Regions from separate parts of the Erwinia sp. 2186 genome, predicted to be linked through region 3. Evidence: predicted binding sites of a transcription regulator. Region 3 holds the regulator's gene; each other region holds the start of a gene.
The links. Region 3 encodes PhoB, which activates phosphate uptake and scavenging genes when phosphate is short. Its sites were predicted from a motif close to CTGTCATAAAACTGNCNNAT; they were not measured.

Region 1 (5,288 bases), 380 kb from region 3:
AGTGATGGCCAAAACCTTTGATGTACTCCACCTCGCCGCGCACCGACACGCCCTCTTCTTCCAGCACGATCCAGGCGCTATCCATGCGGGCGCAGGCCATCTCGCCGTGCAACGCATGGACATCGCCCTCGCCAGGGCAACCGTTGGCCAGCAGGCCGGAGTGGAAGGCGAAGCAACCGTAGGTGTCGATAATGTCCTTGCCCGGCAACGGTTGCTTAAAGCCGTTGCCCATGGTCATCCGCTGACCGTCGAAAGCCGCATCCCACACCATCTGCCCGTAATACGGCAGCACGATTACAAAGCCACGGCGGTTCTCCATCCGCACCGCCTCAATCCCTGAGGGGTAACGGAACAGATCGACTTTGACGTCGGCGTTATCCAGCAGCGTGCGCGGCGTTTCACCGAACAGCGAGGGATGCAGTGGCAAAGTGGTTCTCATCGTGCCTCCTCAGCCAGACGACCGCTGACTGCCGGCTGTTTTTTATGGCGCAGTTCGCCCCAGAAGTAGAAGCCCACCCAGGCGAAGCACAGCAGCGAGACGCCAAACGCCATCTGCATCGAGCCGAGACGGTCAGACACCAGTCCCTGCAAGGCCGGGATAAAGGCGGCACCGACAATCGCCATCACGATAAACGCGCCGGCCACTTCGGTGTATTTGCTCTCGACGGTAGACAGGGTGCCGGCATAAATCGTCGCCCAGCATGGCCCAAACAACACGCTGACGAACACGGCGGCATAGACGGCGGTGAAGTTTGGCACCAGCATCACGTAGGCCAGCGTGGCCACACCGACGATGGAATAGGCAATCAGCACCTTCTCGGCGCGGAAGCGCGTCATCAGGAAGTTGGCGACAAACTTGCCGATAAAGAAGCAGATAAAGCTGTAAATCATAAAGTTAGAGGCATGACGCTCGTTGGCCGCACCGAGGTTCAGCGCCAGACGAATGGTGAACGACCAGACCGCCACCTGCATCCCCACGTAAAGGAACTGCGCAATGATGCCGCGCTTGAAGTGGCGGTTTTTGGCCAGATAGCTGAAGGTTTCGCCAAGGCTCGGCAGCTTTTTCTCATTGCTCTGCGGTTTGCAGTGCGGATAACGGGTCAACAGGAACAACACCATCACCACCACCAGGACCATCACCAGGTATTTGTAAGGTTCCAGCGTGTGCTCCAGCATGGTCAGACGGAACTGGTGCAGCTGTTCCGGGTTCATGCTGGCCATCTGGCTGTGCAGGCTGTCGCCATCCTGGAACACCAGGTATTTGCCCAACACGATGCCCATCAGCGCGCCAATCGGGTAGAACGTCTGGCTGACGTTCAGCCGCAACGTGGCGTGATCGCGGTGACCGATCATCGAGCTGTAGGTATTCGCCGCCGTTTCCAGGAAGCTCAACCCGATAGCAATCGCGAAGATCGCCGCCAGGAACATGGTGTAGGTCGCCATATGCGAAGCCGGATAGAACATCACGCAACCGGCGATATACAGCGCCAGCCCCAGCAGGATCGCAATCTTGTAGCTACTGCTGCGGATCACCAGCGAGGCCGGAATGGCAATTAAAAAATAGCCGCCGTAAAAGGCGCTCTGCACCAGCGCGCTGGCGAAATCGCTGAGGGCGAAAACGCTTTTGAACTGGGTGATCAAAATATCATTCAGGCTGGCGGCGCAGCCCCATAACGGGAACAGGCACGAGAGCAAAATAAACTGAAACAGTGGCGTCTTATTTAAATAGCCATCAGGCTGCTGGACGATGGTCGGTTGCATAGCGAATCCTCAGTTAATCGTTGAGAAAACGGTGGAAGGTATCGGCATCAGGGTACGAAAGCTGGGTTCCCCGTCCGGTGACGCTACAGGCGGCATAGTCGGAGGCAGACTGCATTGCCTTCGCGATATCGCCATGCTGGATCAGAAAGTGGGCAAAGCAGCCGATAAAGGCATCCCCTGCGCCACTGGTATCAATCGCCTTCACCGGCGTGGGCTTAATGCGGTGGACGGCATCTCCCTGCATCCACACCGATCCGCGGCTGCCGAGAGTGATAATCAGGTTTTTCAGGCCGCGTCCCAGCAGCATCTGCCCGGCGCGCAGCACTTCGTCTTCGGTGCTGACCGGCAGGCCCGTCAGGATCTCCAGTTCGGTTTCGTTAGGCATAAAGAAGTCGCACTGGCAGGCGTAATCGATGTCCAGACCGGCCACCGCCGGCGCGGGATTGAGGATCACCTGAATGCCGTTCTGCCGCGCAAAGTCGATGGCGTAATAGACCGTCGGCAGCGGGATCTCCAGCTGCAACACCATCAGACGACAGCGCTTAAGATCGTCCGCGGCGGCATCAATATCCGCCGGAGACAGGTGCGCGTTGGCCCCTTTGATAATCAGGATGCGGTTTTGCGACTGGTCATCGACAAAAATCGGTGCCACGCCGCTGGAGGTGCCCGCCGCGACGGTGACGTGCTGCGCGTCGACGCCGAACCGCTGCAAATTTTTCACCGTGTTGTCCGCAAACAGGTCTTCGCCCACTTTGCTGACCATCATCACGCTGGCACCCAGCTTCGCCGCCGCAACGGCCTGGTTGGCCCCTTTGCCGCCGCAGCCCAGTGCGAAGTCGGGCGCTTCTAAGGTTTCACCGGCTTTCGGCATACTGTTGGTGTAAGTGATCAGATCGACCATATTGGAGCCGATGACGGCAATGTCCATGACGTATTCCCCGTGTAAATTTTCATCATTAAATGTTGTGGAAATAACAATAACAATCATCTCATGTTATTTTTGTGACACCCGTCTCAGCCTGAAAATCCCGCCCGCGAGATGTTAATTGGCGATTGACGCCAGAATGAAAATGTTATTATTTTAACAAAACCCCCTAATCTGCTGAGGAGATTCTCGTGCAAAACCTGGACTATGCCCGCTACATCGACCACACCCTGCTGGCGGCGAATGCCACCGTGCAACAGATCGCCACCCTGTGTGACGAAGCCATCGCCCACCACTTTTACGCGGTGTGCGTCAATTCGGGTTATGTGCCGTTAGTGGCGGAGAAGCTGGCGGGAAGTGAGGTAAAGGTCTGTTCCGTCATCGGTTTTCCGCTGGGTGCCGGCCTGACCAGCGCCAAAGCCTTCGAAGCGAAAGCCGCCATTGCGGCCGGTGCGCAGGAGATTGATATGGTGATTAACGTTGGCTGGCTGCAAAGCGGTGAGGTGAAGGCCGTCAGCGCCGATATTCAGGCGGTGCGCGAGGTTTGCGGCCCGATCCCATTGAAGGTAATATTAGAGACCTGCCTGCTTAGCGATGCGCAAATCATTCAAATCTGTGAAATTTGTCGTGAACTGAAGGTCGCGTTTGTGAAAACGTCCACCGGTTTCAGTACCGGCGGCGCGCGCGAAGAGCACGTCCGTCTGATGCATGATACCGTTGGCCCTGAGGTGGCGGTCAAAGCATCCGGCGCGGTGCGCGACCGACAGACGGCAGACATCATGATCCAGGCGGGCGCCAGCCGTATCGGCACCAGCTCCGGCGTCGCCATCGTTAACGGCAGCGCTGCCGGCGAGGGTTATTAACCGTATTATCAGGAGTGACTGACCATGGAAACCCGCCGCGACGAGCGCGTAAACAAGCTGGCATCTGCGCTTAAGCGAACCGATAAAATCCACCTGCGAGAGGCGGCGCGACTGCTGGGTGTGTCCGAGATGACCATCCGTCGCGATCTCAACGAACAGCCGTCGGTGGTGGTGTTATTGGGGGGCTACATTGTCAGCGATCCGAAAAGCAATCAGGGTCACTACTTTGTCTCCGATCAGCAGGCGCATAACGTCGAGAAAAAGCGGCGTCTGGGCCAGCTGGCGGCGTCGCTGATTGAGCCGGGTGATACGGTGTTCTTTGACTGCGGCACCACCATGCCGTGGATTGTCGATGCCATCGATAATGAGCTGGCGTTTACCGCCATCTGCTGCGCGATGAACACCTTCCTGGCGCTGAAAGAGAAACCGGCCTGTCAGGTGATCCTCAACGGCGGTGAGTTTCATGCCGACAACGCCATCTTCACTCCGCTGGGTCACGGCTCGGTAATGGACAGCCTGTGTCCCGGCAAAGCCTTTATCTCTGCGGCAGGCATTGATGCCGGTCAGGGTGCGACCTGCTACAACCTCAACGAATTGCCGATGAAGCATCAGGCGATGCAGCGTGCCAGCCACAAGATTCTGGTGGCTGACAGCAGCAAGTTTGGCAAAGTGTTGCCTGCCCGCATCGGCGAACTCAGCGCCTTCGAGACGCTGGTCAGCGACGATGCCCCGCCGAAAGAGCTGGCGCAGAAGCTGAAACAGCTGGGCATTGACGTGATGGTCGGGCAGAAAGCGCGTTAGGTCAGCCTCTTACGCCCAGCGATTCAGGATCTCTTCGCCATCGCGTAAGCGCCGCAGGTTTTCACATACCCCCGCCACGTTGCCGTTCAGCGAATTATCGGTGACGCCGCCGATATGCGGCGTGGCGATGACGTTGTACTGAAACAGCGCGTCATCCGGCTCGGGCGGCTCCTGCCAGAACACATCCAGCCCGGCGCCTGCCAGGTGATTCACTTCCAGCGCCGCCAGCAACGCCTGCTTTTCAATCAGTCCGCCACGCCCCAGGTTGATCAGGAAACTGCCCGGCTTCATCTGCGCCAGCGCGGTTTCATCAATGATATGGCGGGTGTCGGCATTGTCCGGCAGGCTGAGGATCACAAAGTCGGCGTCATTCAGCAGCGCGGGCAGATGGGCCATATTGCCCAGCCAGTCCAGCTGATGCGCTTTAGCGAAGGCCTGATCGGCGGTGCGTTTCACGCCAATCAGCCGCACGCCAAAGGGTGCCAGTCGTTTCGCCAGCGCTTTACCGATGCCGCCCAGCCCCACCAGCCCGACGGTTTTCCCCATCAGCCCCATGCCCACCGGCAGGCCAAGCTGACGCGTGGCGATCATCTCAGGGATCTCGCGGGCTTTGCGCGCCAGGCCAATCATCATCCAGATCCCCAGTTCGGCGACCGAATCGGCATTGCCGGATCGGTCCGACGGCACGTTAGCCACCTGAATGCCAAGCGCTTTGGCGCTGGCCAGGTCCACCCCTTCCAGCCCGGCACCGGCCTGCTGTATCAGCTTCAGCCGGTCAGCGGTTTTGAGCAGCTCAGGCGTGACTTTTGCCATACCGGGGATTAAGGCATCGTATCCGGCCAGGCTTTCGGCGGCGTGGCCCGCAGAAGCCGTGAACTCGACGTCTGGCAAGGTGTGACGAAACTGTTGGATCATGCCGCCCCAAGCGTTCTCTTCCG
Region 2 (5,288 bases), 930 kb from region 3:
GACAGAGCCGTCTTTGTTTTGGTGACGGGCCGGCACGTTGCCCAACATCAGGCTGGTGGTCAGAACGTGATCGTACCAGGCGAAGTCACCCACCGGCACCCGATCAACGCCCGCCTGCTTCTGCTGCTGCCAGTGGCGGGCACGCAGTTCGCGGCCTACCGCCAGTAAATCGTCCTGAGTGCTGTTACCCGCCCAGTAGCTTTCCTGCGCTTTTTTCAGTTCGCGACGCAGACCGACGCGAGGGAATCCAAGTGTGTGGTTCAGAATGGTCATCAGTTCTTTCCTCAGTTGTTGCCCGCTGTCCTTGCAGATGCAATCAGGCTTTTAGACGTCCAGATGTTTACACATCTATAATCCGCAGGTACTGTAGTCACCACAAGCGCAAATTGTTCACTGTCGATGTGAAGGACTCTCATGATCGAACTCAAACACCTGCGGACGCTGCAGGCGCTGCGGACAACCGGTTCGCTGGCGGCCGCGGCGGCCCAGCTTCACCAAACGCAGTCGGCGTTATCTCATCAGTTCAGCGACCTGGAACAGCGTCTGGGCTTTCGGTTATTCGTGCGTAAAAGCCAGCCGCTGCGCTTTACGCCCCAGGGCGAAATCCTGCTGCAGCTGGCGGAACAGGTGTTGCCGCAGATCCAGCAGGCGCTTCAGGCCTGCCACGAGCCTCACCAGACCACGCTGCGCATCGCCATTGAATGCCATAGCTGTATCCAGTGGCTGACGCCGGCGTTGAGTAATTTCCGCCAGAGCTGGCCTCAGGTGGTGATGGATTTCAAATCGGGCGTCACCTTCGACCCTCAGCCTGCCTTGCAGCAGGGCGAGCTGGATATCGTGCTGACCTCCGATATTCTGCCGCGCAGTGGCCTGTTCTATTCGCCGATGTTTGATTTTGAAGTGAGGTTAGTGCTGGCCCAGGATCATCCGCTGGCGAAAGTGGACCATATCTCGCCGGAAGATTTGGCGAATGAAGTGCTGATGATTTATCCGGTGCAGCGTCAGCGTCTGGATATCTGGCGACACTTCCTGCAACCGGCTGGCGTCAGCCCGGCGCTGAAAAGCGTCGATAACACCCTACTGCTGATCCAGATGGTGTCGGCCGGAATGGGGATTGCGGCACTGCCGCATTGGGTGGTGGAAAGCTTCGAACATCAGGGACTGGTGGTGACCAAAACGCTGGGTGATGGCCTGTGGAGTCGGCTGTATGCCGCCGTGCGCGATGGTGAACAGCGTCAGCCGGTGACCGAAGCCTTTATCCGTTCTGCCCGCCAGCATGCCTGCGATCATCTGCCGCTGGTCAGAGACGCTTCTCAGCCCGGTGCCGCACTGCCCTCTCCGCTGACCCACTCCTGATTTACCTGCCAGCCTGAATCGCTGGTGGGTTTTCCTGTATCAACGGCCATTTGTCACTATAATGCGCACAACAGCCTTTGATCCCTGATGAGATTTTTATGACTAATAACGACGTTCTGCGCAGCGTGCGCTTCATGCTTAACCTGAGCGATGCGCAGGTTGTGGCAATTTTGGCGCTGGCAGAAACAGAAGTCACCGAAGCCGAAATCAACAGCTTCCTGAAGAAAGACGATGAAGACGGTTTCCGTGAATGCCCGGATGTGATTATGGGCTACTTCCTGAATGGCCTGATTTTCCAGCGCCGCGGCAAAAGTGAAGATGCACCAGAGCCGTCCATCGAGCGCAAGATGACCAATAACATCATGATGAAGAAGCTGCGCGTGGCGTTCGATCTGAAAACCACCGACATTCTCGACATTCTGAAGATGGCGGATTTTGCGGTGGGACAGTCTGAGATTGGGGCGATTTTCCGCAAGCCTGGTCACAAAAACTACCGCGAGTGCGGCGATCAGATCCTGCGTAACTTCCTGAAAGGACTGACCATGAAAATCCGTCCTGCGGTTGTGCCAAAAGCCAAGTAAGTCATAGCGGGCAGCAGCAGTCTGCCCGTTATCCCTGCACGTTCCCCACGCTATCGGCCTTTCACGATCCAGTGTCGGTGCACCAGCAATGAAGCGAAAATAACCGCGGCACCAATAATAAAGCTCGGCCAGTGTGGCTGCTGCTGCCAGATCGCCAGGTTCACCAGCAGTCCGGCGGGCACATGCATGTTGTTCATGATCCCCAGCGTGCCGGCATCAACCTGCGTCGCACCATAGTTCCACATAAAGTAGCCCAGCCCAGACGCCACCACACCCAGCCAAATCAAAATGCCCCACTGCAGCGAAGTCGTCGGTAATTTTTGCGGATTTCCCCACATAAACCACGCCACAACGGCAATCATCGCCGCGCCCAGATAGAACCAGGAGAACGCGGTGTGCTGCGGTACCGGCCGGATTTCCTGCAGGCGCTTATACCCGACCATGCCAATGGCAAAGATGAGGTTAGCCAGCTGCACCAGCATCAGGCCGAACCAGAAATGATCGCTGACTTTGTCGTAGCGGATGATAGCCGCGCCGCCCACCGCCAGCATCGCGCTAAGGGCATAGCCCCAGCGCACGCCACGGCCGGTCAGCAAATCATAAACCAGCGTCACGTACAGCGGCGTCATCACCGTAAACAGCAGGAATTCCTGCACGCTGAGGTAGAGATAGGCCTGGAAACTGATCAGATACATGATGCCGAGCTGCAATGCGCCCACCGCCATGTACATCAGGATGGTCGAGGCCCGATAGCCACGCCAGCGCAGAAACGGCAGGAACACCACCGCCGCCAGCACCAGGCGCACTAACACCGAAAATACGCTATCGACCTGGCCCGCCAGGTATTCGCCAATCAGGCTAAAAGAAAATGCCCACAAAATTGTGGTGACAATCAGTAACGTCACAATGGAAGACTCTGCTGCGAAAAGTGCGCCCAGTGTAACGAAATGACCGAAGTTGCAGGAAAGTATTTAGTTTACATCTGGCGCTTTTTCATCCTTCCGCGCTGTCATAAAAATGTAACATTTGTGTAAACCTTCACAGTCTCAACAGCAGAAAACCCCTATCCTGTGCGCGAAATGGAACATCCCTACGCCCTTTGACGGACGGATCGATGATGTGAGGCGTCCGCGGAGGTTAAAACAACAAGAACGTCGCCATTGGAGGCTTATATGTTAAGTATTTTCAAACCGGCATCTCATCAGCCGCGCGTTGAAGCCAGCCAGGTGGATCCGCTCTACCGCAAGCTACGCTGGCAAATCTTCCTGGGTATATTCTTCGGTTACGCCGCCTACTATCTGGTGCGTAAAAACTTCGCGCTGGCCATGCCCTACCTGATTGAACAGGGATTCTCACGGGGCGATCTCGGCTTCGCGTTATCCGGTATTTCTATCGCTTACGGTTTTTCCAAATTCATTATGGGATCGGTCTCGGACCGCTCTAATCCCCGCTATTTCCTGCCCGCCGGTTTGATCCTGGCCGCTGCGGTGATGCTGTTTATGGGCTTTGTGCCCTGGGCAACGTCCAGCATCATGGTGATGTTTGTCCTGCTGTTTCTCTGCGGCTGGTTCCAGGGCATGGGCTGGCCACCGTGCGGGCGAACCATGGTTCACTGGTGGTCACAGAAAGAGCGTGGCGGCATTGTGTCGGTGTGGAACTGTGCACATAACGTTGGCGGCGGCATCCCACCGTTGCTGTTCCTGCTGGGCATGGCGTGGTTTAACGACTGGAAAGCAGCGCTCTATATGCCGGCGTTCGGCGCGATTCTGGTGGCTGTTTTTGCCTTTGCGCTGATGCGAGACACGCCACAATCCTGTGGTTTGCCGCCGATTGAAGAGTACAAGAACGACTATCCGGTGGATTACGATGAGAAGCATGAAGAGGAGCTGACCGCTAAGCAGATCTTTATGCAGTACGTTCTGCCGAACAAACTGCTGTGGTACATCGCGCTGGCGAACGTGTTCGTGTATCTGCTGCGTTACGGCATCCTCGACTGGTCACCGACCTACCTGAAAGAGGTTAAGCACTTCGCGCTGGATAAATCCTCCTGGGCATATTTCTTCTACGAATACGCCGGGATCCCAGGAACGTTGCTGTGCGGCTGGATGTCGGACAAAGTCTTTAAGGGCAATCGCGGGGCGACCGGGGTGTTCTTTATGGTGCTGGTGACCATTGCCACGGTGATTTACTGGATGAATCCCGCAGGCAATCCGGGGATTGATATGGCCTGCATGATCGTCATCGGCTTCCTGATTTATGGCCCGGTGATGCTGATTGGACTGCATGCGCTGGAACTGGCACCGAAAAAGGCGGCAGGCACGGCGGCAGGCTTTACCGGTTTGTTTGGTTATCTTGGCGGATCGGTCGCGGCAAGCGCGATTGTCGGTTATACCGTGGATTACTTTGGTTGGGACGGCGGCTTTATCATCATGATTGGCGGCTGCGTGCTGTCGGTGATCTTCCTGCTGCTGACCATGCTCAGTGAAAACAAACATAAACAGCAGCTGAAGTCGGCTGAATAACGTGAGACCGCCCCGGATTCGGGGCGGTTATTACGGCTTAGACGTTGTACATCTTGCGCAGGTAATGCGGCACCGCGTTATCCGCGTTGCTGCCAATCACTTCCAGCTCCGGCAGGAAATCTTTCAGGCGCTGGTGAGAGTTGCTCATGATGCAGCCTTTGCCCGCCATGCTCAGCATCTCTTTATCATTCATGCCGTCACCAAAGGAAATGCAGTCCTTCAGGCTGTAACCCAGCGATTGCGAGACGGCATCCAGCGCGTGGCCTTTAGAGACGCCACCCGCCATCACTTCCAGACAGGTCGGCAGCGAGAAACTGACGTTAACCCGATCGCCCCAGCGAGCAATCAGCGCTTCTTCCAGCGGGATCAGCAGTTCGGGCTTACCACAGGTAAAGAACACCTTGCTGATGCCATCGGTTGGCAGCGAACCCGGCTGATAGATCTGATAGTTGAAGTCGGACTCACGGAAAAAATCCATCTCTTCAGGGCGATTGCGGTTCAGGAACCACTCTTCATCGCGATAGACGTTGGTGAAGATGTCCTGATGGTCGTGGTGCATCGCAAACAACTCACTGGCGATGTCTTCATCCAGGTTGTGGCTGAACACCAGCTCGCCGGCGGTATTGTGCACGCGAGCGCCGTTGGAGGTGATCATAAACGCATCAATCCCCAGGCTGTCGCGCATCTGGGCGACATCGATATAGTGACGGCCGGTGGCAAAAATAAAGTTCACGCCTTTGCGGGTCAGCAGCGGCAGCGTTTCACGGGCGAAGGAGGAGAGACGGTGATCCGGAGACAACAGGGTGCCATCAAGATCGGAAGCAACGAT
Region 3 (5,288 bases):
AGCGCCTGCAAGGCCGCGTGATATTGCTGCTGCCATTGCCATAAAAGGCTGTGCTGCTGATGTTGCGAAGTGAGTACCTGCTCATCCGACACCAGCTGCGCTAACTGGGTTGTTAGCAGCTGCAGTTGCTCTTCGTCGAGCAGCGCCATGCCGCTGGCCTGCGCACGCAGCGTATCCAGCGCCACTTTGGCGTTTTTATGCCGTTCAAAGACGTTGGCGGACAGGCGACCGTATATTTCGGTGCCGGTCAGCTCTTCCAGCAGCTCTGCCCGGCTGTTGGCATCGGCATTCAGAAAGGCGGCAAACTGCCCTTGCGACAGCATCATCGATTTGGTGAAACGCTCGAAATCCAGCCCGGTCAGCGCGGTCAGCATATCCAGCTTGTCTTTCACCTTATCGGCGACGATTTTGTTGTCATCACAGCGGGCCAGCTCGACGCGCGGGGCCTGCAGATTCCCATCCACCGCGCCGCGTGCGCGGTTCTGGCTCCAGAATGCCCGCCAGGCCACGCCTTTCACTTCAAATTCAACCTCGGCCAGACATTCTGAGGTGTCGCGGGTCATCAAATCGTTCTGCGTCTGCGAGAGTTTCCCCAGCCGCGACGTCTCGTGGTACAGCGCCAGGCAGATGGCATCCAGCAGGGTGGTTTTTCCCGCGCCGGTCGGGCCGGTAATGGCAAACAAACCGTTGCTGGCAAAGGGCTCGGCGGTAAAATCTATCTTCCATTCGCCTTTCAGCGAGTTGAGGTTTTTAAACCGCAGCGTCAGGATTTTCACGGTTGCACCTCATCATCAATTTCTGCCAGCGTCAGGGTGAACAGCGCCGTCGCCCGCGCCAGCCGTTCAGGCTGTTCATTTTCTTCCAGCGCCAGACGGCGGCTAAACACCTCCTGCGCGCTGAGTTCGCTGAGGGTTTCATTGTTTTGCCGGTCGATAACCTGTTCCCGTTGCTCGCGGCTGCGGCGCAACAGCACCACCTCCACCGGCATTTCCTGGGTCAGTTCCTGAATACGCCGCTGAAGGTCGTTCAGCCACGCCTGGGTGGAAATCTCGATATCCAGCCACACCGGCTTGCCATCTTCACGCGGCGCAATCGCGGCCAGCTGCTGCTCAATCTCCTCCAGCGAGCCTTTGATCATCTGCATCGGCTGAAACAGCGGGACGGAGAGCGTTTCAACCTGGCTCAGCTTGCCGTCGGCAAAGTCGACCAGAAACACGCTTTTGTCTTTGCCCAACTCGTCAAAACTGAGCGGAATCGGGGAGCCGCTGTAGCGAATATGCTCCGTGTTGGCGATGCGCTGCGCGCGGTGGATATGACCGAGCGCGATGTAATCCGCCGGGGGAAATGCCTGGGCCGGAAAAGCATCCAGCGTGCCGATATAGATATCGCGTACCGCATCACTTTTGGTCACGCCGACGGTGGTCAGATGGCCGGTAGCAATAATCGGCAACGGTAAATCCAGCCTTTGCCGCTCGGCCTGCGCCGCCTGCCAGCAGCGATCGTAATGCTGGGTGATGGCCTCCAGCAGGCTCTGCTGCTTTTCATGGCCAGACTGACCGGCCTGGCTGACGGTGATGTCACGCGGGCGAAGGAAGGGAATGGCGCACAGGACCGCGCCAGGTTCGCCATTGCGCTTATTCAGGATCACCACCTGCTGGGCGATATCGTCACTGGCCGCGGCGATCACCCGGGTGTTGAGACAGGCCAGCAGCTCACGCGATTCATTCAGCGTGGCGACGGAATCATGATTGCCACCCAGCACCACCAGCTGACAGCCGGTTTGCTGGAGGTTGACCACGAAACGGTTATACAGCTCGCGCGCATAGCTGGGCGGCGAACCGGTGTCGAAAATATCCCCCGCGATGATAATGGCATCCACCTGATGTTCCACCGCCTGAGCCAGCAGCCAGTCTGTAAAAGCCTGATGTTCCGGGGCGCGGCTTTTGGTGTAAAAAAATTGGCCCAGATGCCAGTCTGACGTGTGGATAATTCGCATGAGATCCCTTTAAGGCGCAAGGCAGAGTCGACGATTATAAACAGCAACGCGTAAAACCCCAGTCTGAATGACTGTAACCTTCACAAAAGTGTTATAAAACGGCGGCCCGGGCCGTGCTTTTTTCATAAAACTGTCATAAAACTGACGCATAATGACGCCGCAAATCCAGTGACATTCCGTCACAGTAGCAGGAGCAATAATGGCTAAGCGTATTCTGGTAGTCGAAGATGAAGCCCCAATCCGTGAGATGTTGTGTTTCGTGCTGGAGCAAAATGACTATCAACCGATAGAAGCGGAAGATTATGACAGTGCGGTCAATTTGCTTATCGAACCCTGGCCTGATTTGATCCTGTTGGACTGGATGCTCCCGGGTGGTTCAGGCATTCAGTTTATCAAGCATTTAAAGCGTGAAGCGATGACCCGCGACATTCCGGTGATGATGCTGACGGCGCGCGGTGAAGAAGAAGATCGCGTTCGCGGTCTGGAAGTGGGGGCTGACGACTATATTACCAAGCCGTTTTCGCCGAAAGAGTTGGTGGCGCGGATTAAAGCGGTAATGCGCAGGATCTCGCCAATGGCGGTGGAAGAAGTGATTGAGATGCAGGGACTGAGCCTGGATCCTTCGTCTCATCGCGTGATGTCAGACACCCAGCCGCTGGAAATGGGGCCGACGGAATACAAGCTGCTGCATTTCTTTATGACCCATCCTGAGCGGGTTTACAGCCGTGAGCAGTTGCTTAATCATGTCTGGGGCACTAACGTGTACGTCGAAGATCGTACCGTTGACGTTCATATTCGCCGCTTACGTAAAGCGCTGGAACTGACCGGGCACGATCGCATGGTGCAGACGGTTCGCGGAACAGGTTACCGTTTCTCTGCACGTTACTGATCGTTCGCACTGGAGTCTTCACCGTGTTGGAACGCCTCTCCTGGAAGAGATTGTTGCTGGAAGTGGTGCTCGCCTGCCTTCCGGCCCTGATTTTGGGGCTGCTGGTGGGCTACCTGCCCTGGCTGCTACTGGTATCGGTGTTAGCCGTTTTGGGCTGGCATTTCGCTAATTTACTTCGTTTATCCCACTGGCTGTGGATTGACCGCAGCATGACGCCACCGGCGGGGCGCGGCAGCTGGGAACCTCTCTTTTATGGCCTTTACCAGATGCAGGCGAGAAATCGCCGGCGTCGGCGTGAGCTGGGCCATCTGATCAAACGCTTTCGCAGTGGCGCCGAATCCTTACCTGATGCGGTGGTATTGACCACCGAAGAGGGCACCATTTTCTGGTGTAACGGCCTGGCGCAACAGATGCTGGGACTGCGCTGGCCGGAAGACAATGGTCAGAACATCCTTAACCTGCTGCGCTATCCCGAGTTTACCCGCTATGTGCGGCAGCGCGATTTTACCCGACCGTTGACGCTGGTGCTGAACAGCAATCGTCAGCTGGAATTCCGCGTGATGCCCTACTCGGAAGGGCAATGGCTGCTGGTGGCCCGTGATGTCACGCAGATGCATCAGCTTGAGGGTGCCCGCCGCAACTTCTTTGCTAACGTCAGCCATGAGCTGCGCACGCCGTTAACGGTGCTGCAGGGCTATCTGGAGATGATGAACGATTCGGTGATGGAAGGCCCGCTGCGTGACAAGGCCCTGCACACCATGCAGGAGCAGACCCGCCGCATGGACGGCCTGGTGAAACAGTTGCTGACCCTGTCGCGGATTGAAGCCGCACCGGCGCTGGATCTGCAGGAAAAAGTCGACGTGCCGATGATGCTGCGTCTGCTGCAGCGTGAAGCGGAAACCCTGAGCCAGGGCCGGCACGAGATTCACTTCACGATGGACGCAGATTTGCGAGTGTATGGCAATGATGAACAGCTGCGTAGCGCCATCTCAAACCTGGTGTACAACTCGGTTAACCACACGCCGGCCGGCACGCGCATCGATATCAGCTGGCTGAGAATCCCACAGGGCGCGCAATTTAAGGTGAAGGATAACGGTCCGGGCATTGCACAAGAGCATATTCCCCGACTGACCGAACGCTTTTACCGCGTCGATAAGGCCCGTTCGCGGCAAACCGGCGGCAGCGGGCTTGGCCTGGCGATCGTCAAGCATGCGCTCAGCCACCACAACACCCGGCTGGACATTACCAGCCAGCCCGGCAAAGAGACCTGTTTCAGCTTCTCCTTACCACCAAGGTTGATTGTCAGCAGCGAGTTGGCACAGAATGCGGTTCGATGATCGTAGCGGAACCCTGTGATGAAAAAGCTGTTTCTGATGCTGCTGGCCTGTTTCAGCCTGACCACCCAGGCACAAGAGGGGATGCTGGCCGGTAACCTGACCAGCGTTGGCTCGGATACCCTTGGCAGCTTAATGACGCTGTGGGGCGATAGCTTTAACCGACAGTTTCCGGGCGTGAATGTGCAGGTGCAGGCCGCCGGTTCCTCTACCGCACCCACCTCGCTGGCGGCCGGCGCGGCGCAGATTGGCGCAATGAGTCGCCCGATGCAGGCGGTTGAGCGCCAGCTGTTCGAGGACCGCTATGGCTATCCACCGCTGGCCGTGCCGGTGGCGATGGATGCGCTGGTGGTGGTGGTCAATCAGGACAACCCGATCAAGGGTCTGAATACGCAGCAGCTCGATGCGATATTTTCCGTTACCCGCCGCTGTGGCGCGCTCTCCGCGGTGCATCGCTGGGGCGATGTGCAGTTAACCCAGCCGGGCTGGGTGTCCCGTCCTTTGCAGCGTTTTGGCCGCAATTCCGCTTCCGGCACCTGGGGCTTTTTCAAACAGCAGGCGCTGTGTAATGGCGATTTCCGCAATGATGTCGGGGAATATCCCGGCTCTGCGGCGGTGGTGCAGGCCGTGGCGGGCACGCTGAATGCCATTGGCTATGCCAGCATGGGCATTCATCTTAGCGGCGTGAAGACATTACCGGTGTCCCGCGATGGCCAGAACTGGGTGGCGCCGGATGCGGCCAATATTCGCAGCGGCCGTTATCCTTACGCCCGCAAGCTGTACCTGTACGTCAATAAACCACCCGGCAAGCCGCTGGAACCTCTTACCGCCGCGTTTCTTCATCACGTGTTATCCGCTGACGGCCAGGCGCTGGTCACCCAGGCGGGATATCTGCCGTTATCGCCAGAGCAGGTCAGTCAGGCGCGTGCGCTGATTGAGGATCGTTAACACCGGCCAAGATGAATTTTTTTCATGTCTGATGAATTATCCTCGTTTGCGCCAGCGTCGCTCTCATGACACTCTTGCGTCTGGACATATAGACATCCAGAAGTCTAAGAATAACGATTCG
Region 4 (5,288 bases), 2.1 Mb from region 3:
CTGGCGTCACTCGCCGCCTGGCTGTCACCGGTGCTGAATACGGCGAAAGCCCAACGCATCATCAATGCGCTGGTTGGGGTAATGATGTGGGGCATTGCGTTAAAGCTGGCGCTGCAGGCAACAGGTTTCCAGTAATTGTCTGATGGGGATGATTTCAGTCACAAGGAACTCACTCCAGGAATAAAGGTCATAGCCTGATACCCGAAAACGCAATAACATATGCCAGCTTGTTGCGTTTTGACGGAACATTTCTCTGGCGGTGAGGCAATTTTCCCCGTCAGTAAACCTTGATGTGACTGAAATACCCCACGGAGGAACCCAGTGAAGCTTACTAAATTGGCCCTGGCCGCAATGATTGGATTTGGAACCGTACCGGCTCTGGCGCTGGCAGATGAGCTGCCGAATGGCCCACACGTTGTGACGTCTGGCCAGTCCAGTGTTGAAGCCACACCGGATATCGCTACGCTGGCTATTGAAGTCAGCATTTCGGCGAAAGATGCCGCGACAGCCAAGGCTCAGGCCGATACGCGAGTCGCGCAGTACTTTGATTTCCTGCAAAAAAATGGCATTGAGAAGAAAGATATTGATGCCGCTAACCTGCGTACCCAGCCAGAATATGACTACACCAAAGAAGGCAAAGCGGTGCTGAAAGGCTACCGTGCGGTGCGTCAGGTGCAGGTGACTCTGCGTCAGTTAGATAAGCTGAACGAGCTGCTGGACGGTGCGCTGAAGTCTGGCCTGAACGAAATCCGCTCCGTTGAGCTGGGCGTGGCCCATCCGGATGAATACCGCAACAAGGCGCGTCAGGCGGCGATTCAGGACGCGACGCAGCAGGCAGGCGAGCTGGCGAAAGGCTTTAATACCAAGCTGGGCCCGGTTTACAGCATCCGTTATCACGTTGCTAACTACCAGCCAATGCCGGTCGCGCGCATGTATAAAATGGCCGATGCCGCACCGATGACCTCTGCGGCGGAAACCTATGAAAAGCAGAGCATTCACTTCGACGATCAGGTTGATGTGGTGTTTGAACTGCAGCGTAACCCGTAATCGCAAAAAGGGCGTTGTCGGTGACAACGCCCTGTGCAGGCTGCATTCAGGGCTCCCAACGGGAGCCTTTTTTTATGGCCTATTCCGGCTGACGCAGGACGCGATGGCCGTGAGCGATCAACGCATCGGTGACTTTGCGCATCAGGCGGCTTTCTGGCGCGAAGCGGTGCCAGTAAAGCATCCGGCGCTGGAACAGGCCCGGCGTTAAGTCAATCAGCTCGCCTTCTGCCAGCTCGCGCTCAATCTGCAGGTGCGGGATCATACAGCAGGTGGTGCCCTGACGCGCCAGCTGCACAAACGCTTCCGACGAGTTAACGATATGGCAGGGCACGCTGCCCGGCGACAGGTCAAAGTTCTGCTGTAAAAAGGCCTGATGCATATCATCCAGATGGTCGAAGGCCACCGCGGGTGCTTTCAGCAGGGCAGAGCGGGTCACGCCATTCGGGAAATAACGCGCGGCAAATTCCTTTGAGCCGACAAACAGATAATCCAGCGCGCCGAGCTGATCCACCAGGCAGCTTGGCAGAGGCTGTGGCTGAATACTCACTGCCCCAACCACTTCGCCACGACGCAGGCGTTCCTGCGTGCGGCTTTCATCTTCCACCTGCAGGTTCAGACGCACCGGAGAGTCGGTTAATACGGTTTTCAGCGCGGGCAGCAGCCAGGTTGCCAGACTGTCGGCGTTTATCGCCAGCGACAGCAGCAATGGCGTGGTGCCGCTGTTCTCATCGCCCAACCACTCCTCTTCCAGCAGTTCAACCTGGTGCAGTAACGCCAGCAGCTTTTGCCCTTGCTCGGTTGGGCGTGGCGGCACGGTACGCACCAGCAGCGGCTGGCCGAACATGTTCTCCAACTGCTTGATTCGTTGTGAGACTGCCGACTGGGTAATGCAAAGCTTTTGTGCTGCGCGTTCGAAGCCGCGCTCGCGAATCACTGCATCCAGCGCCTGAAGCGTGCGATAATCCGGGCGTTTCATAGTGGGTGATAACTCTCTTTCAGGTGTGGAAACTGCACTATGCCATATTTTTGTCACTTTGCCCTGGGCAAAGGCGACATTATCCCGCTTCAGGTTTGTGGCCTGGCTTCCAAAGTGCCAACAAAGCCCGCGTGAAGGCAGTCATTTCCATCGGGTTGTTTTATACTAGCGCCACACTGTAGCTGTACGGAATCTAAACTTACCATGACACAGGATGAACTGAAAAAGGCCGTAGGTTGGGCAGCGCTGGACTACGTTACCCCGGGCACCATTGTCGGTGTGGGAACGGGTTCCACTGCCGCTCACTTTATCGATGCATTGGGCTCGATCAAACACCAGATTGACGGTGCGGTCTCCAGCTCTGAGGCTTCAACAGAGAAGCTGAAAAGCCTGGGTATTCAGGTGTTCGACCTCAACGAGATTGACTCCCTGTCGGTCTACGTCGATGGCGCTGATGAGATCAACGGCATGATGCAGATGATCAAAGGCGGTGGCGCGGCGCTGACGCGGGAGAAAATCATCTCTGCGGTGGCGGATAAGTTTGTCTGTATCGCGGATGAGTCTAAACAGGTTGATGTGCTGGGCGGTTTCCCGCTGCCGGTGGAAGTGATCCCGATGGCCCGCAGTTTTGTGGCGCGTGAACTGGTGAAGCTGGGTGGCCTGCCGGAATACCGTCAGCATGTGCTGACCGATAACGGCAACATTATTCTCGACGTGCATAATCTGAAAATTCTGGACCCGATTGCGCTGGAGAAAGCGATTAATGCGCTGCCAGGCGTGGTCACGGTGGGGCTGTTTGCCGCACGCTGTGCCGACGTTGCGCTGATCGGTACCGCCAACGGCGTGAAGACCATAGTAAAATGATCTTACCGGCGCCGCACTGGCGTCGGTTATTTTCTGATAAAAAACATCTTTTCTGAACCCGATGAAATTTGGTGACTTATGTCACATAACTTTCATGCGCAGGCGTATCCTGCTAATCCTTTTCACCATTCCCCGATTATCTGCCAAATTGTGCTGCCTTGCCTGTTAGCCGTGCTGGCATCCAGGCAATCGTTTGTATTGCCGCAGCCGTAAATTTTGATATTTTGGCAGAAGGCTATCTTATACCCGGATGTAGATAGGGGTAAGCTGGCACTTCTGAAGTCGCAAAAATAGGGTCGGGAAATGGCAAAAGTATCACTGGAGAAAGACAAGATTAAGTTCCTGTTGGTGGAAGGCGTCCACCAGAGCGCGGTCGAGAATTTGCGCGCATCAGGGTACACCAACATCGAATTTCATAAAGGCGCGCTGGACAGCGACGCTCTGAAAGAGTCCATTCGCGACGCGCACTTTATCGGTATCCGCTCGCGCACCAACCTCACTGAAGACATTTTCGCTGCGGCGGAAAAACTGGTGGCGGTCGGCTGCTTCTGTATCGGAACCAACCAGGTTGATCTGACTGCTGCTGGCAGCCGTGGCATCCCGGTATTTAATGCACCTTTCTCCAATACCCGATCCGTTGCTGAGCTGGTCATCGGCGAGCTGCTGTTAATGCTGCGCGGCGTGCCTGCCGCGAACGCCAAAGCACACCGTGGCATCTGGAACAAACTGGCCGTGGGTTCTTTTGAAGCCCGTGGTAAGAAGCTGGGCATCATCGGCTACGGCCATATCGGCATGCAGCTGGGCGTGCTGGCGGAAAGCCTGGGTATGCACGTGTTCTTCTATGATATCGAGAGCAAGCTGCCGCTGGGTAACGCCACGCAGGTTCGCCATCTGTCTGATCTGCTGAATATGAGTGATGTGGTCAGCCTGCATGTGCCAGAGACGCTCTCTACGCAGAATATGATGGGCGCAGAAGAGCTGGCGATGATGAAGCCAGGCTCACTGCTGATTAACGCCTCACGTGGCACCGTGGTCGATATTCCGGCCCTGTGTAAAGTGCTGGCGGACAAGCATCTGGCGGGCGCGGCAATTGACGTGTTCCCGGAAGAGCCTGCGACCAACAGCGATCCGTTCCTGTCGCCGCTGTGCGAGTTTGATAACGTGATCCTGACGCCACACATCGGTGGCTCAACGCAGGAAGCGCAGGAAAATATCGGTATCGAAGTGGCGGGCAAGCTGGCTAAGTACTCGGATAACGGTTCAACGCTGTCTGCGGTTAACTTCCCGGAAGTCTCTCTGCCGATGCATGGCGACCAGAGCCGTTTGCTGCACATCCACGAGAACCGTCCCGGCGTGCTGACCGCAATCAACAACATCTTTGCAGACCAGGGCGTCAACATCGCCGCACAGTACCTGCAAACTACCCCACAGATGGGTTATGTGGTGATTGATGTCGATGCACCGCAGGATGTGGCGGACAAAGCGCTGCAGCTGATGAAAGCCATTCCGGGCACCATCCGTGCTCGTCTGCTGTACTGATTAAGCTGGCGGGTTAACGCCCGCTCCAGTAATCACCCTAAAAAAAGCCCCGGCAATTGCCCGGGGCTTTTTTTTATAGCGATTCAGCCTTACCACTGCCAGATTTTCGACGGCGTGATCATCGCTGGAAGCGGCACATCCCACTCCGCAACGGGCAGATCATCAACCCGCTGGCAATCATGCCCAAGACCGACGGGTAAAAATCCGTGCTGCTGCCAATTTTGCAGCGTGCGGTCGTAAAAACCACCGCCCATCCCCAGCCGTTGTCCCTGCTTATCAAAGGCCACTAACGGCACCAACAGCACATCCAGCTCGCTAAGCGTGGCCAGATTGCGGATATCCAACGGCGGCTCAGGAATACGCAGCCGGTTGGGTGTAAGCGTCGTGTGCTCGTCATAACGAATAAACAACAGCTGGCCTTCGGAGAACGGATGGAGCACCGGCAGGTACACCTGTTGCTTGTGCTGCCAGAGTTTGGCAATCAGCGGACGGGTATTCAGCTCACCGTCGAAAGAGAGAAACAGGGCGATTTTTTTGGCTTGTTGTATCGGAGCAAAATTAAGCGCGCGTTCGGCGGCTTGCACGGCGGCGAGCTGTTGCTGCTCGGGTGTCAGCGCCCGACGGAGGTGACGAACATGGGTGCGGATATCCTGGCGATCGAGAAGATTCAGGTTCATAGCTCACCGTGTAGTAAGACTGGACAGGGGTAAACACAGAAATCACACGCTGGGTGTTGGACAGGATCGTACCAGAAAGGAACTGCTGTAAAGAAGTGGAATCTCCGAGATGCCGCCGCAGGCTGTAACCCTTGAACCCTTGGTTCAAGGTGAGACTGCCGTCGTAACCATCAGGCTTCTCGGAC

Region 1: rbsK (ribokinase) is a predicted target of PhoB. The motif match lies at 2,751-2,770, and genes of this name have one in related genera.
Region 2: glpT (glycerol-3-phosphate transporter) is a predicted target of PhoB. The motif match lies at 2,944-2,963, and genes of this name have one in related genera.
Region 4: serA (phosphoglycerate dehydrogenase) is a predicted target of PhoB. The motif match lies at 2,966-2,985, and genes of this name have one in related genera.

What each region holds. Positions count from the first base shown of each region.
Region 1 is NZ_CM173824.1:4,106,430-4,111,717, forward strand. It holds gene ACXKZG_RS19160 (aldose 1-epimerase family protein) at 1-439, opposite strand, end outside; gene fucP (L-fucose:H+ symporter permease) at 436-1,761, opposite strand; gene rbsK (ribokinase) at 1,775-2,689, opposite strand; gene deoC (deoxyribose-phosphate aldolase) at 2,878-3,549, shown strand; gene deoR (DNA-binding transcriptional repressor DeoR) at 3,574-4,350, shown strand; gene ACXKZG_RS19185 (2-hydroxyacid dehydrogenase) at 4,360-5,288, opposite strand, start outside.
Region 2 is NZ_CM173824.1:4,654,084-4,659,371, forward strand. It holds gene metE (5-methyltetrahydropteroyltriglutamate--homocysteine S-methyltransferase) at 1-273, opposite strand, end outside; gene metR (HTH-type transcriptional regulator MetR) at 415-1,356, shown strand; gene ACXKZG_RS21660 (YehS family protein) at 1,455-1,937, shown strand; gene ACXKZG_RS21665 (carboxylate/amino acid/amine transporter) at 1,988-2,842, opposite strand; gene glpT (glycerol-3-phosphate transporter) at 3,110-4,459, shown strand; gene yigL (sugar/pyridoxal phosphate phosphatase YigL) at 4,497-5,288, opposite strand, start outside.
Region 3 is NZ_CM173824.1:3,726,549-3,731,836, reverse strand. It holds gene ACXKZG_RS17455 (SbcC/MukB-like Walker B domain-containing protein) at 1-776, opposite strand, end outside; gene sbcD (exonuclease subunit SbcD) at 773-1,996, opposite strand; gene phoB (phosphate response regulator transcription factor PhoB) at 2,196-2,885, shown strand; gene phoR (phosphate regulon sensor histidine kinase PhoR) at 2,909-4,222, shown strand; gene ACXKZG_RS17435 (PstS family phosphate ABC transporter substrate-binding protein) at 4,241-5,167, shown strand.
Region 4 is NZ_CM173824.1:949,120-954,407, forward strand. It holds gene argO (arginine exporter ArgO) at 1-135, shown strand, start outside; gene ACXKZG_RS04405 (oxidative stress defense protein) at 322-1,047, shown strand; gene ACXKZG_RS04410 (LysR family transcriptional regulator ArgP) at 1,127-2,023, opposite strand; gene rpiA (ribose-5-phosphate isomerase RpiA) at 2,228-2,887, shown strand; gene serA (phosphoglycerate dehydrogenase) at 3,191-4,426, shown strand; gene ACXKZG_RS04425 (5-formyltetrahydrofolate cyclo-ligase) at 4,516-5,103, opposite strand; RNA gene ssrS (6S RNA) at 5,201-5,288, opposite strand, start outside.